DNA from 3 places in the Arthrobacter sp. TE12232 genome. Region 2 is predicted to be linked to each of the others. Evidence: riboswitches for the same ligand, from Rfam matches in the RefSeq annotation. Region 2 holds a riboswitch; each other region holds the start of a gene.
The links. Region 2 has a riboswitch for cyclic di-AMP ahead of ACVWZ7_RS07130 (M23 family metallopeptidase). Riboswitches for the same ligand answer to the same signal wherever they lie in the genome.
Positions count from the first base shown of each region.

Region 1: linked by a shared signal. The riboswitch ahead of ACVWZ7_RS08000 (aggregation-promoting factor C-terminal-like domain-containing protein) and the one ahead of ACVWZ7_RS07130 (M23 family metallopeptidase) in region 2 are both predicted to bind cyclic di-AMP.
Region 3: linked by a shared signal. The riboswitch ahead of ACVWZ7_RS20035 (hypothetical protein) and the one ahead of ACVWZ7_RS07130 (M23 family metallopeptidase) in region 2 are both predicted to bind cyclic di-AMP.

Region 1 covers NZ_JBSSFK010000001.1:1,825,647-1,828,910, forward strand. Annotated here, with positions in the region: gene ACVWZ7_RS07995 (HAMP domain-containing sensor histidine kinase) at 1-1,248, shown strand, start outside; cyclic di-AMP (ydaO/yuaA leader) riboswitch at 1,430-1,589, shown strand; gene ACVWZ7_RS08000 (aggregation-promoting factor C-terminal-like domain-containing protein) at 1,589-2,395, shown strand; gene ACVWZ7_RS08005 (hypothetical protein) at 2,577-3,038, shown strand; gene ACVWZ7_RS08010 (glycosyltransferase) at 3,216-3,264, shown strand, end outside.
Region 2 covers NZ_JBSSFK010000001.1:1,628,849-1,632,112, forward strand. Annotated here, with positions in the region: gene ACVWZ7_RS07125 (NlpC/P60 family protein) at 1-270, opposite strand, end outside; cyclic di-AMP (ydaO/yuaA leader) riboswitch at 566-735, opposite strand; gene ACVWZ7_RS07130 (M23 family metallopeptidase) at 873-1,691, opposite strand; cyclic di-AMP (ydaO/yuaA leader) riboswitch at 1,696-1,909, opposite strand; gene ACVWZ7_RS07135 (metal-dependent transcriptional regulator) at 2,060-2,755, opposite strand; gene serC (phosphoserine transaminase) at 3,103-3,264, shown strand, end outside.
Region 3 covers NZ_JBSSFK010000001.1:4,481,539-4,484,802, reverse strand. Annotated here, with positions in the region: gene ACVWZ7_RS20040 (sensor histidine kinase) at 1-930, shown strand, start outside; gene ACVWZ7_RS20035 (hypothetical protein) at 1,060-1,734, opposite strand; cyclic di-AMP (ydaO/yuaA leader) riboswitch at 1,739-1,937, opposite strand; gene ACVWZ7_RS20030 (hypothetical protein) at 2,115-2,369, shown strand; gene ACVWZ7_RS20025 (hypothetical protein) at 2,405-2,842, shown strand; gene ACVWZ7_RS20020 (cation:proton antiporter) at 2,839-3,264, shown strand, end outside.

The sequences.
Region 1 (3,264 bases), 200 kb from region 2:
GACCGGACGCTCTCGGCCGGCGCGTACCGGCTCATGGCCGTGCGTGCACCGTATGGCGACGTGATTGTCACCGGGCTCCCGCTGGCGGAAAAGCAGGACACCCTGGCCTCGCTGGTGTGGACCATGGTGGTCGTGTCCGCAGGCGGGCTGGTGCTGATCGGCCTCGCCGGCACGGCGGTCATCCGGCGGACCATGAAGCCGCTGGAGCAGCTTTCCGAGGTGGCCACCAAGGTCTCCCGCCTGCCGCTCGACGCCGGCGAGGTGGCGCTCGGGGTGCGTGTCCCGGCGTCGGCCGCCCACCCCGGCACCGAAGTGGGCAGCGTGGGCTACGCGCTGAACCAGATGCTGGACAACGTCTCCAACGCCCTTGAGGCGCGGCAGGAGAGCGAAATGAAGGTGCGGCAGTTCGTCGCCGATGCCTCGCACGAACTCCGCACTCCGCTCACGGCCATCCGCGGTTACACGGAGCTGATGCGGATGACCGAGCACTTCACGCCCGACGGCGAGAAATCCCTGGCCCGCGTCCAAAGCCAGTCCGAGCGGATGACCACCCTGGTGGAGGACCTGCTGCTGCTGGCGCGCCTGGACGAGGGGCAGCCGCTCAAGGTCGCCGACGTCGACCTCACCCAACTGGCCGTCGAGACCGTGAGCGATGAGAAGGTCATGGCCCCGGACCGGATCTGGCAGCTGGAACTGCCGGATGAGCCGGTGGTGGTGCGCGGCGATGCGGCCCAACTCCACCAGGTCCTCGCCAATCTCCTGTCCAATGCGCGCAAGCACACGGCACCGGGGACCAAGGTGGTCACGGGCGTCATGCGTTCGGCGGACGGCAGCGCCGTGGTCACTGTGACGGACAACGGCAGCGGCATCGCCCCCGAATTCGTCGGCCGAGTCTTCGCCCGCTTCGCGCGGGCTGACGCGTCGCGCACCAATCCGGCAGCCAGCTCCGCAGGCAGCCCTGCGGCAGCGACGGCGGGGGCCCGGTCCGGGTCCGCTGCCCGCGGCGCTTCCGGCTCTTCTACCGGTCCTCTTTCCGGCTCTGCTTCCGGCAGGTCCGGGGGTGCAACCGGCAGCAATGGCAGCGGATATGCCACCGCGGGCGCACCGACGTCCGAGGGCACCAGCGGGCTGGGCTTGTCCATTGTCCAGTCGATCGTGGAGGCCCACGGGGGGACCGTCGAGGTCACGTCCCGACCAGGCCGGACGGAGTTCGCTGCACGGCTCCCGGCCGTACCGCCGTCGGCGTAACCGGCACCGGGGCTACAGGGTCGGCTACCGGCACCCGCGCGGGGAATCCCGCGCAACGCGACACGCCGCCCCTGTGACCGCCGTTACCCAAATGTGACTTAAGCCCAGGAGTCCTGTACCGTTTTTCGAGTGCGGCCTCCATTTGTGCCGCATATCCGGATGGACGCCAAACTCTGCCGCTTCCCGGATTCCGCTGGACCAGGCAGAGGCGGGGGACCCAGAGTTCCCGGGCATTCTGCACACATGCGCCCTTGGGGTGAAGCCGACACGTGATATTCCGTGCGGCCGGATGACCTCATCCGAACCCGACAGCTAACTCCGCAGGCGTTGAGAGGCCATCATGACTGAATTCCAGGTACAAACGCGCCCTGACGGCGTTTCACATTCCCGCGCCGGCAAGTCGCGCCACCGTGCCGCACCGGCCCCGCAGGCGTCCGCCCTGTCGCGACTGGCCACCGGGCTCGGCATCACCGGACGCCGCGCCGCCGTCGTCACCGCCGCCTGCGCAGTACTCGTGGCAGGCGGCGCCGCCGCCAGCCAGGCCGCAGAGCCCGGCAGCTACGGGGCGACTGTTGCGAGCTCCCAAACGGCCACCACGGCCGATCCCCTGGCCAAGCTGAACTTTGAACGGGTCCAGGTCGCCGCGCCGGCAGCTGCAGCACCCAGCGGCGCGGTACCTCAGATCTCGGAGGTCAAGCCCGCCGAAGCACCGGCACCCGCCCCCGCTGCCGCTGCTGCCCCGGCCGCGCCGGCCCCGGCGGCAGCACCGGCGCCCGCTCCCGCAGCAGCCCCCGTTCCCGCAGCGGCTCCCGCGCCGGCGCCGGCGCCGGTCGCCATCGACGACCCCGCCGGGGCACAGGCCTACGCCGCGGCCCAGCTGGGCAGCTATGGCTGGGCACCCGGCCAGATGCAGTGCCTGCAGAAGCTCTGGACCAAGGAATCGGACTGGAAGACCACCGCCACGAACGCCAGCAGCGGCGCCTACGGCGTGGTCCAGTCCCTGCCCGCCTCGAAGATGGCGAGCGCCGGCGCGGACTACATGACCAACTACCGGACCCAGATCAACTGGGGCCTGAACTACGTCAAAACGCGGTACGGCTCCCCCTGCGGCGCCCTGAACTTCCACCTGTCCCACAACTGGTACTAACCCGGCACCAGCCAGCAGCGCCCATGAGGCCCCGGATCCATCGTGATCCGGGGCCTTCGCGTATTTCGGAGAACAAGGTTTTCTCAAGGTCGGGGCGGGAGGCTTGGGCACCGCTGCCTCCATTCACCAAGTACGCGGGGTGCCCGCTCCAGGGCACGGAATCAAATTCCAGGAGCACAACATGAAAAAATGGGCAATTCCGGCGGTCCTCGCGGCCGCACTCTTCGTCGGCGCCGGACCGGCCGGGGCGGTGCCGTCGGGACCTCCGCAGCCCGCCGATCCAGCCACGTTCACATTGGATAATTGTGGCTTTCCGGTCACGGCGCAGCTCACCGGCAAGTTCAAGAACATCGCGACGCCTGCCGGCACTGTCATCAGTACGTCGCCAGGACTGAAAATCACACTGACGGCCAACGGCAAGACCCTCAACTACGTGATCACCGGTACCAGCCGCTACACATTCCTCAGCGACAGCGTTGAGGTAGTCTCCACGGGAAGGAATCTACTGCTGCTCCCCTCGCCGGACGGCCTGTACCTGACCACCGGCAACGTCAACTACGCCCTCAACCTGGACAACTCGGAGCTGAGGAGGTTCAGCGGACCGGGCACTGCAGCGAACGTTTGTCCTCTGCTGGCTCCCTGACGGACCAACCGGGGGCAGTGCACCACCACCGCGTTGTGGGCACCGCCCCCGGTTATCTGTCCGGAGCTCCGGCAGCACGGGCATTGCAGACGACTCCGTGCGTCGCCGGCGGACTTCCACAGCCCCCGCACAGCTTGACCCTAAAGCCCTCATATGGACCGCCGGGACAGTTGAGCCATGACGTTCACAGACCAGGCCTCAGGAACCCTGTCACACTCCACGGCGA
Region 2 (3,264 bases):
GATCGCGATGGTGGAAGCAGCCGAAATCGTGGCCGGAGCCGACGACTGGACTTCCAATGCGGAAGCGGAGGTGGATTCGCGCTGAACATTGGTCTCAGCAGCGTTGGCTGCGATTCCGCTGGTCAGAACCAGACCGGAAGCTGCGGCGATGACCGCGGCCTGACGGCCCATGCCGCCGGCGTTGTCGCCGACTGCCTTGGCAATAACAGCCAGCGAGTTGGTCTTGGTGACCTCGGCGCGGTGCCGTGCAACGGTTGCACGAGTAGTCATTAAGTTCTCTCTTTCGTGATCCTTGGACCGCGCGTTTTTGGGCGCGGACTGAGGACGCTCCGGCATCTTGGGGGTACGCCGGATCGCCCCGAAATGGGTTACTTAGCGAAGGGTGTACTGCGAAGACGCGCCAAAAGCGGAAACTGCATGCTGTCCGGACTCGGTAGAGAATGAGCCAGCGGAACGTGATCCCATCCGGGCGCCGGCAAGGGCGGCACGTGATGTGGAAGTCAGCGGGCTCAAAAGAGCCGCGCCAGTGCGCATACGCGCAGCATTGTGGCGTGAAGACACGAAAGTAGCCTCTCCCAATGCCTACGAGGTGAGCTGTCGGATTCGGATGGGAGTCACCCGGCCGCGCTGCTTCCTGGGAAGCGTTGCGACTTAACCCCTAGGCCTTCTTTCGAAGGCCAAAATTGGTTCCCCCGCCCCTGCCAGACGATGTAATGCGAACGGACCTTGAGCGGTGGCAGAGCTAGGCAATCCACTCAAGAGCGCCAACTTCGGAAAAGTTGGCGTGCTTCAAACCCTACAGGACTCCGGACTCAATGTCACATTCAGATCACGGCGTGTCACGGGAATTTGAGAGCTCTCCATCGTCTTTATTAGAGCCAGCCGAGGGGGTCAACAACGTCGCCGTTGACCATCACTTCAAAGTGGAGGTGGCAGCCCGTGGAGGCGCCGGTGGTCCCGCTCAGCGCGACGATATCGCCGCGGGAGACCTTCTGGCCGACCTTCACCGAGGACGAGGACAGGTGGTTGTACGTGGTCTCCAGACCGTTGCCGTGGTCAATGACCACACGGTTGCCGCCGCCGTAGGGGTGCCATCCGTTGAAGGTCACGGTGCCGCTGGCGGCGGCGTGGACCGGCGTGCCGCACTGGGCGGCGAAATCCTGGCCGCGGTGAAACTCCCCCGGGCCGCCCGTGATGGGGCTGACACGGTAGCCGAAGGGCGATGCCGTGATCAGCTGGTCCAGCGGCGGACCCAGCGTGCCGGCTGAAGCCGCGCGGGTAATGCTGCCGACGGACTGGGCGCTCAGCAGTTGCTTGAGCTTCCCGTCCGGGTCGCCTTTGGTGGCGATGGCCGTCCGGCTGAAATCAAGCTTTGCGGCGGCGGCAGCCGTGACGTCCGGCTGTACTGCGGCCGAGACTGCGGATCCGTCGGTGTTCGAGGCCATGACGGGACTCGTGACGGGGACCGTCACCGTGAGGACCAGACCGGTGGCGGCCAGCGCGATTCCGGCCTTCTGCCCCACGCCGCTGGCGGCGGCAAAGTCCGTTACCTGACGGAACGGGCTGCGGCGGCTGCGGCGCTCGTCGCGGTGTGCGTCACGCGGGCGTTCGGCCGTATGCGCGACGACCGGGCGCGGCTCCGGAGCGGGACCGGTCGCGCGGCGACGGCCCCTGGCGGTCTGGGTGGTCAAGAACGGTTCCTCTCTGAGAGCCTGCGAAGTTAGCTGTCGGATTCGGGTCAGAGAGATCAAAGACCCGGTCCGCCGTTGCAAGCACCCGGTCACCGAGGCGTCCTTAGGGGATCGTTCGATGGAAGCTGCTTGCCGCTGACGGACTTCACCCCAAGGCTGCCGAAGAAGCAGCCGATAGTGGTTCCCCCGCCCCTGCCAGGAGGTGGTTCTGCGACTGATCCGCTGGCAGGGCTCGGCTTCGGATCAGGTAACGCTTTGGTATCGGTACAGGGCACTAACTATAGGTGATTAAGCCGCTCGGTGATAAATCCGTGATCGCGTTTGTGCAGAACTCATGGGTCGTCCCATGACGGTGACGTTTTGGCTGGTCAGGCGACTGTTACAAAGACATGCGCGGCAACCTCTGGCGGCAGCTCCAAGGCGCCCTCGATATCCGGGACCCGGACCGAGATGTACTCCCCCACCCGCTCCAGCGAGACGAGCGCACCGGGGCGGATTCCGCCCTCATCGAGCTGGGCCAGAAGCTCCGGTTCCACCTGGATGGGCTCCGCGAGCCGGTTGACCGTGATCCGCGAATCCGCACCGTAGCCGGCCATGGCCTCCAGCAGGTTCACGACCCCGTCCGCGTGGGCCCCCGAGGGTGCGCCGCCAAGTTCCGCGAGCCCCGGAATCGGGTTCCCGTAGGGCGAAACGGTCGGGTGGTCGAGCATCTCGAAGATCCTGCGCTCGACGCGCTCACTCATGACGTGCTCCCAGCGGCACGCTTCCTCGTGGACGTAGGCCCAGTCGAGCCCGATCACGTCGGCGAGCAGGCGTTCCGCGAGGCGGTGCTTGCGCATGACGCCGACGGCGCGTTTCCGTCCAGTTTCGGTCAGTTCAAGGTGCCGGTCGCCGGAAACAATCACCAGGCCGTCACGCTCCATGCGGCCGATGGTCTGGGAAACAGTGGGGCCGGAGTGGCGGAGTCGTTCGGCGATGCGGGCGCGGAGGGCGACGATGTTTTCTTCTTCAAGTTCCAGAATGGTCCGGAGATACATCTCCGTGGTATCGATCAGATCCGTCATTCAGCTCAGCTCCTCGAGCGCAGTCCTTGCGTCATTCCCACCGTACCGCGTGCGGGCTGCGTGTAAGGATGCGCCCTGGCGAGATCCGCCGTACGTTCGCAGAACAGCCTAGCCTATTTTGAATTACTCCGGATAATTCTTGATCCGGACTGCGGATGCTCCCCCGGCGCCCGCCGGACGGCCCCTCGGGGCCGTCTCAATGACCGGACTATGACAGAGGCTTTTCCGTATCGCCGGGGGCTGTCAGGCAGAATAAAACAGGCAGAATGACAAGGGGTGTCCGTTGTAGCCATCCGGCCAGGCCACCTCCCAGCCACGCTACGAACCAGCCGAAAATTGGAGCCACTGTGAGCGACACCAGCATCACGATCCCCGCCAACCTCCTGCCCAAGGACGGACGGTTCGGCGCCGGCCCGTCCAAGGTCCGACCGGAACAGATGGAGGCCCTCGCCGCGGCGTCGACAAAGCTGCTGGGGACCTCACACCGCCAGGCACCCGTGAAGAACCTC
Region 3 (3,264 bases), 2.9 Mb from region 2:
ATCAGCGCCGCCTGCGCGGTCATGGTCCTCGGACTCCTCGCCGCCACGGCGCTGTACCTCGTCAACCAGCTGGCCCATCCTGAAGTTCCGCGTTCGGCATCGGCCGGGGCGGCCTACGCCTACCTGGATTCCCGGGACGTGCTCGAAGCCATGCTCATCGCCGGGGTCGCGGGAATCGTGCTGGCAGGCATCGTCGGATGGCTCAGCGCGCGCAGCGCCATCCGCCCCCTCGGCGACGCCTTGGCCCGGCAGCGGCGCTTCGTCCAGGACGCCAGCCATGAACTGCGCACTCCCTTGACCATCCTGGACACCAGGATCCAGCTTGCCCAGCGCAACACCGAGCCCGGCTCCAAACAGGCCCAGGACCTGGCCCGGATCCGGGAGGACGCGGCGACGCTGACCGGGATCGTCAACGAACTGCTCCTCGCGGCCACCACCGACGCCCCTGACCGCTCGGCAGCGCCTGCCGACCTCGCCGACACCGCCTCCGGCGTCGCCGAAAGCCTTCGGCTGGTCGCGGAGCAACGGGACGTGCGCCTGGACTTCTTCGCCGTTGCCCGGCCGCTGGCCAGGATCGACGCCAACGCCTTGCGCCGCGCCGTCCTGGCCCTGGCGGACAACGCCCTCTCCCACACCCCGCCGGGCGGCCGTGTGACCATCACGACGGCGATCGAGCAGAACCGCGCGGTCATCACCGTGGCGGACACAGGGACCGGGATCACCGGAGTGGACCAGGCCCGGATCTTTGACCGCTTCGTGCGGACCGCCAGCACCGGCGGAACACAGGGACAACGGAGCTTTGGCATCGGCTTGGCCCTGGTCCGGGAGATCGCCGTGGCTGCCGGAGGCGCCGTCGAGGTTGCCTCCACCGGCGACGCCGGCACGGTCATGAAGATGACGCTTCCGCTCGCCGCGGGCAAAAATGACTGAGAGACCGGGGGAATCCGTGAGAATCCGGACAAGGGAAAGACCGGCGATCGCTTGCCCCCAAGGGAAAATCGATCGCCGGTCTTTCCGGATTGGGTGGCCCCGGGAGGGGCCGTCTGGCCCGTGCGGGGTTTAGGCGCGGACGAAGGTCACGCCGCCGGTCGCGGTGAGCCAGGACAGCGGGTGCACGATCGTCTGGTTGGCGCCGTTCATGCCGCCGCTGATCACCTGGCCGTTGCCGGCGTAGATGCCGACGTGGCCGGACTGGACCACCATGTCACCGGGCTGCGGGGCCGCCACAACGGTTCCGAGGCCGAGGAAGGCCCGGGGCCCGATGTCGCCGACGGGCTTACCGGCCGCGCCAAGGGCCTTTTCCACCATCGCGGTGCAGTCCTGGGTGATGCCCAGCTGGCTGTATGCGGCAGAAAGCATGATGGCGTTGCGGCCACCGGCGGGCGCCGCGGCCGGGGCGGCCGCCGGAGCTGCCTGCACCTGTACGGACGGCGCCGCGGCCGCCTTGGGTGCTGCTGCCGGCGCTGCTGCGGGAGCAGCGGCAACGGGCTTGGGCTGTTCGATGACCGGCGCGGCGACAGAGCTTACTGCGGGGCGGTCGAAGCTGATCTTGACGCTTGAATCGGCGCTGACGGGCGCGCTGAGAAGTCCCTTGACGTCCGCGGCGGAGGCCGGGGCGGAGTCCCGCTGCACGGGTGCCGGGGCTGCGTTGGCGGCCATTCCGCTGGTAAGAACCAGGCCGGATGCGGCGGCGAGGACGGCGGCATGGCGCGCAAAAGTATTGATTGAAGACATGGATGTAGCCTCTCCCAATGCCTGCGAGGTGAGCTGTCGGATTCGGATGGGAGTCACCCGGCCGCACTCCGGGGCCCGTCGTTGCGGGCACTGTGCGGCTTCACCCCAAGGCCTGCGTATCAGCAGGCCAAAAGTGGTTTCCCCGTCTCTGCCGGTCGTTGGTGCGAGTTACCCCCGGGCCGCGGCAGAGTTAGGCAATCGGCTGGGGAGCGCCCGTATCGGAGACAACAGGCACTTATCCACCGTAGCGCGAACCGCAGGCGAAAGTCACATTCAGGTAACGGCCGCCACAGTGCGGTCCGGCAGTTGCCCATAGGGCGGTGCAGCTTTTCGACCATAAGATGATGCCATCAGCACCACCTTGGAAGCGGAGGCCCGAAATGAACAGCCACTGTATCGCCATCTGCCAGTTGAGCAACCAGCCCCAGGAGGATTTCGACGTCAATACCGAACTGCTGATCCTCGACGGCCCGGACGTCCATGTGTCCACATGGGATGCGGAGCCACGGGACGGCGGCTTCGACGAACACGTCCTGAACGACCGGGTGGACGCCCTCGGGTTTATGGTTGTCAACGACTGGGCATTCCTGGACGGCAAGGCCTACGCGGTGGTGGAACGGCGGTCAGGAACGTAGGCGCGCTGCCCCCTCCACGGGACTAGTCTCATTCCATGACAAAGGATTCGGACAAGGGCCATGAGGGCGACCAGGTGTTGTGGCGCGGGGAGCCCGAGGAACACGACTATCCGGCCGCCGGTCGTTATCTCTCGCTGCTCACCGATGACGCACGGGCCGCCGTCATCGTGGAGTCGTTGCGCCTGGCGCCCGTAACCCACCACGTGGCCAAAGACATCCTGCGGGCCTCAGGCCTGCCGCTCCTGACCCGGGACAACCCCCATGTGGCCTCCGACCTGGCCAAGATTGCCGACGGCCGCCCGCTCTCCCCCGTCCTCCTGGTCCGCGGGGACCTCGACGCCGGAGTCGCGGCCCAGATTGCCGACGGCTATCACCGGGTCTGCGCCTCCTACCTCACGGACGAGAACACCGACATTCCGGTGAAGCTTGTTGCCCCGATTGGCCCGGGGCCGTCCCGCAGTCTCGAGCCATGACCTTCCTGACCCTGGCGCTGATCGCCGTCGTCGCCCTGGCTGGTCCCCTGCTCGCGCTGCCGGTGCACTGGCGGCTGCCGGTGGTACTGGGCGAACTGCTGGCCGGGATCGCGATCGGACGGACGGGCCTGGGCCTGGTGAACCCGGCAGATCCGACGTTCAGCTTCCTGGCCAACATCGGGTTTGCACTGATGATGTTCGTGGCCGGAACCCATGTTCCCGTGCGGGATCCCCAAATCCGCTCCGCCCTCGGCAAAGGCACCCGCCGCGCCGTGGCGGCCGCCGCGGCGGCAGTGGTCGTCGGAACCGGCATCGGCCTGCTCTTCGGGACTGGACATGCTCCCCTCTACGTCGTGCTGCTGGCGTCCTCGTCGGCCGCGCTGGTCCTCCCGATCGTCGATTCTCTGCGCCTCGGCGGACCC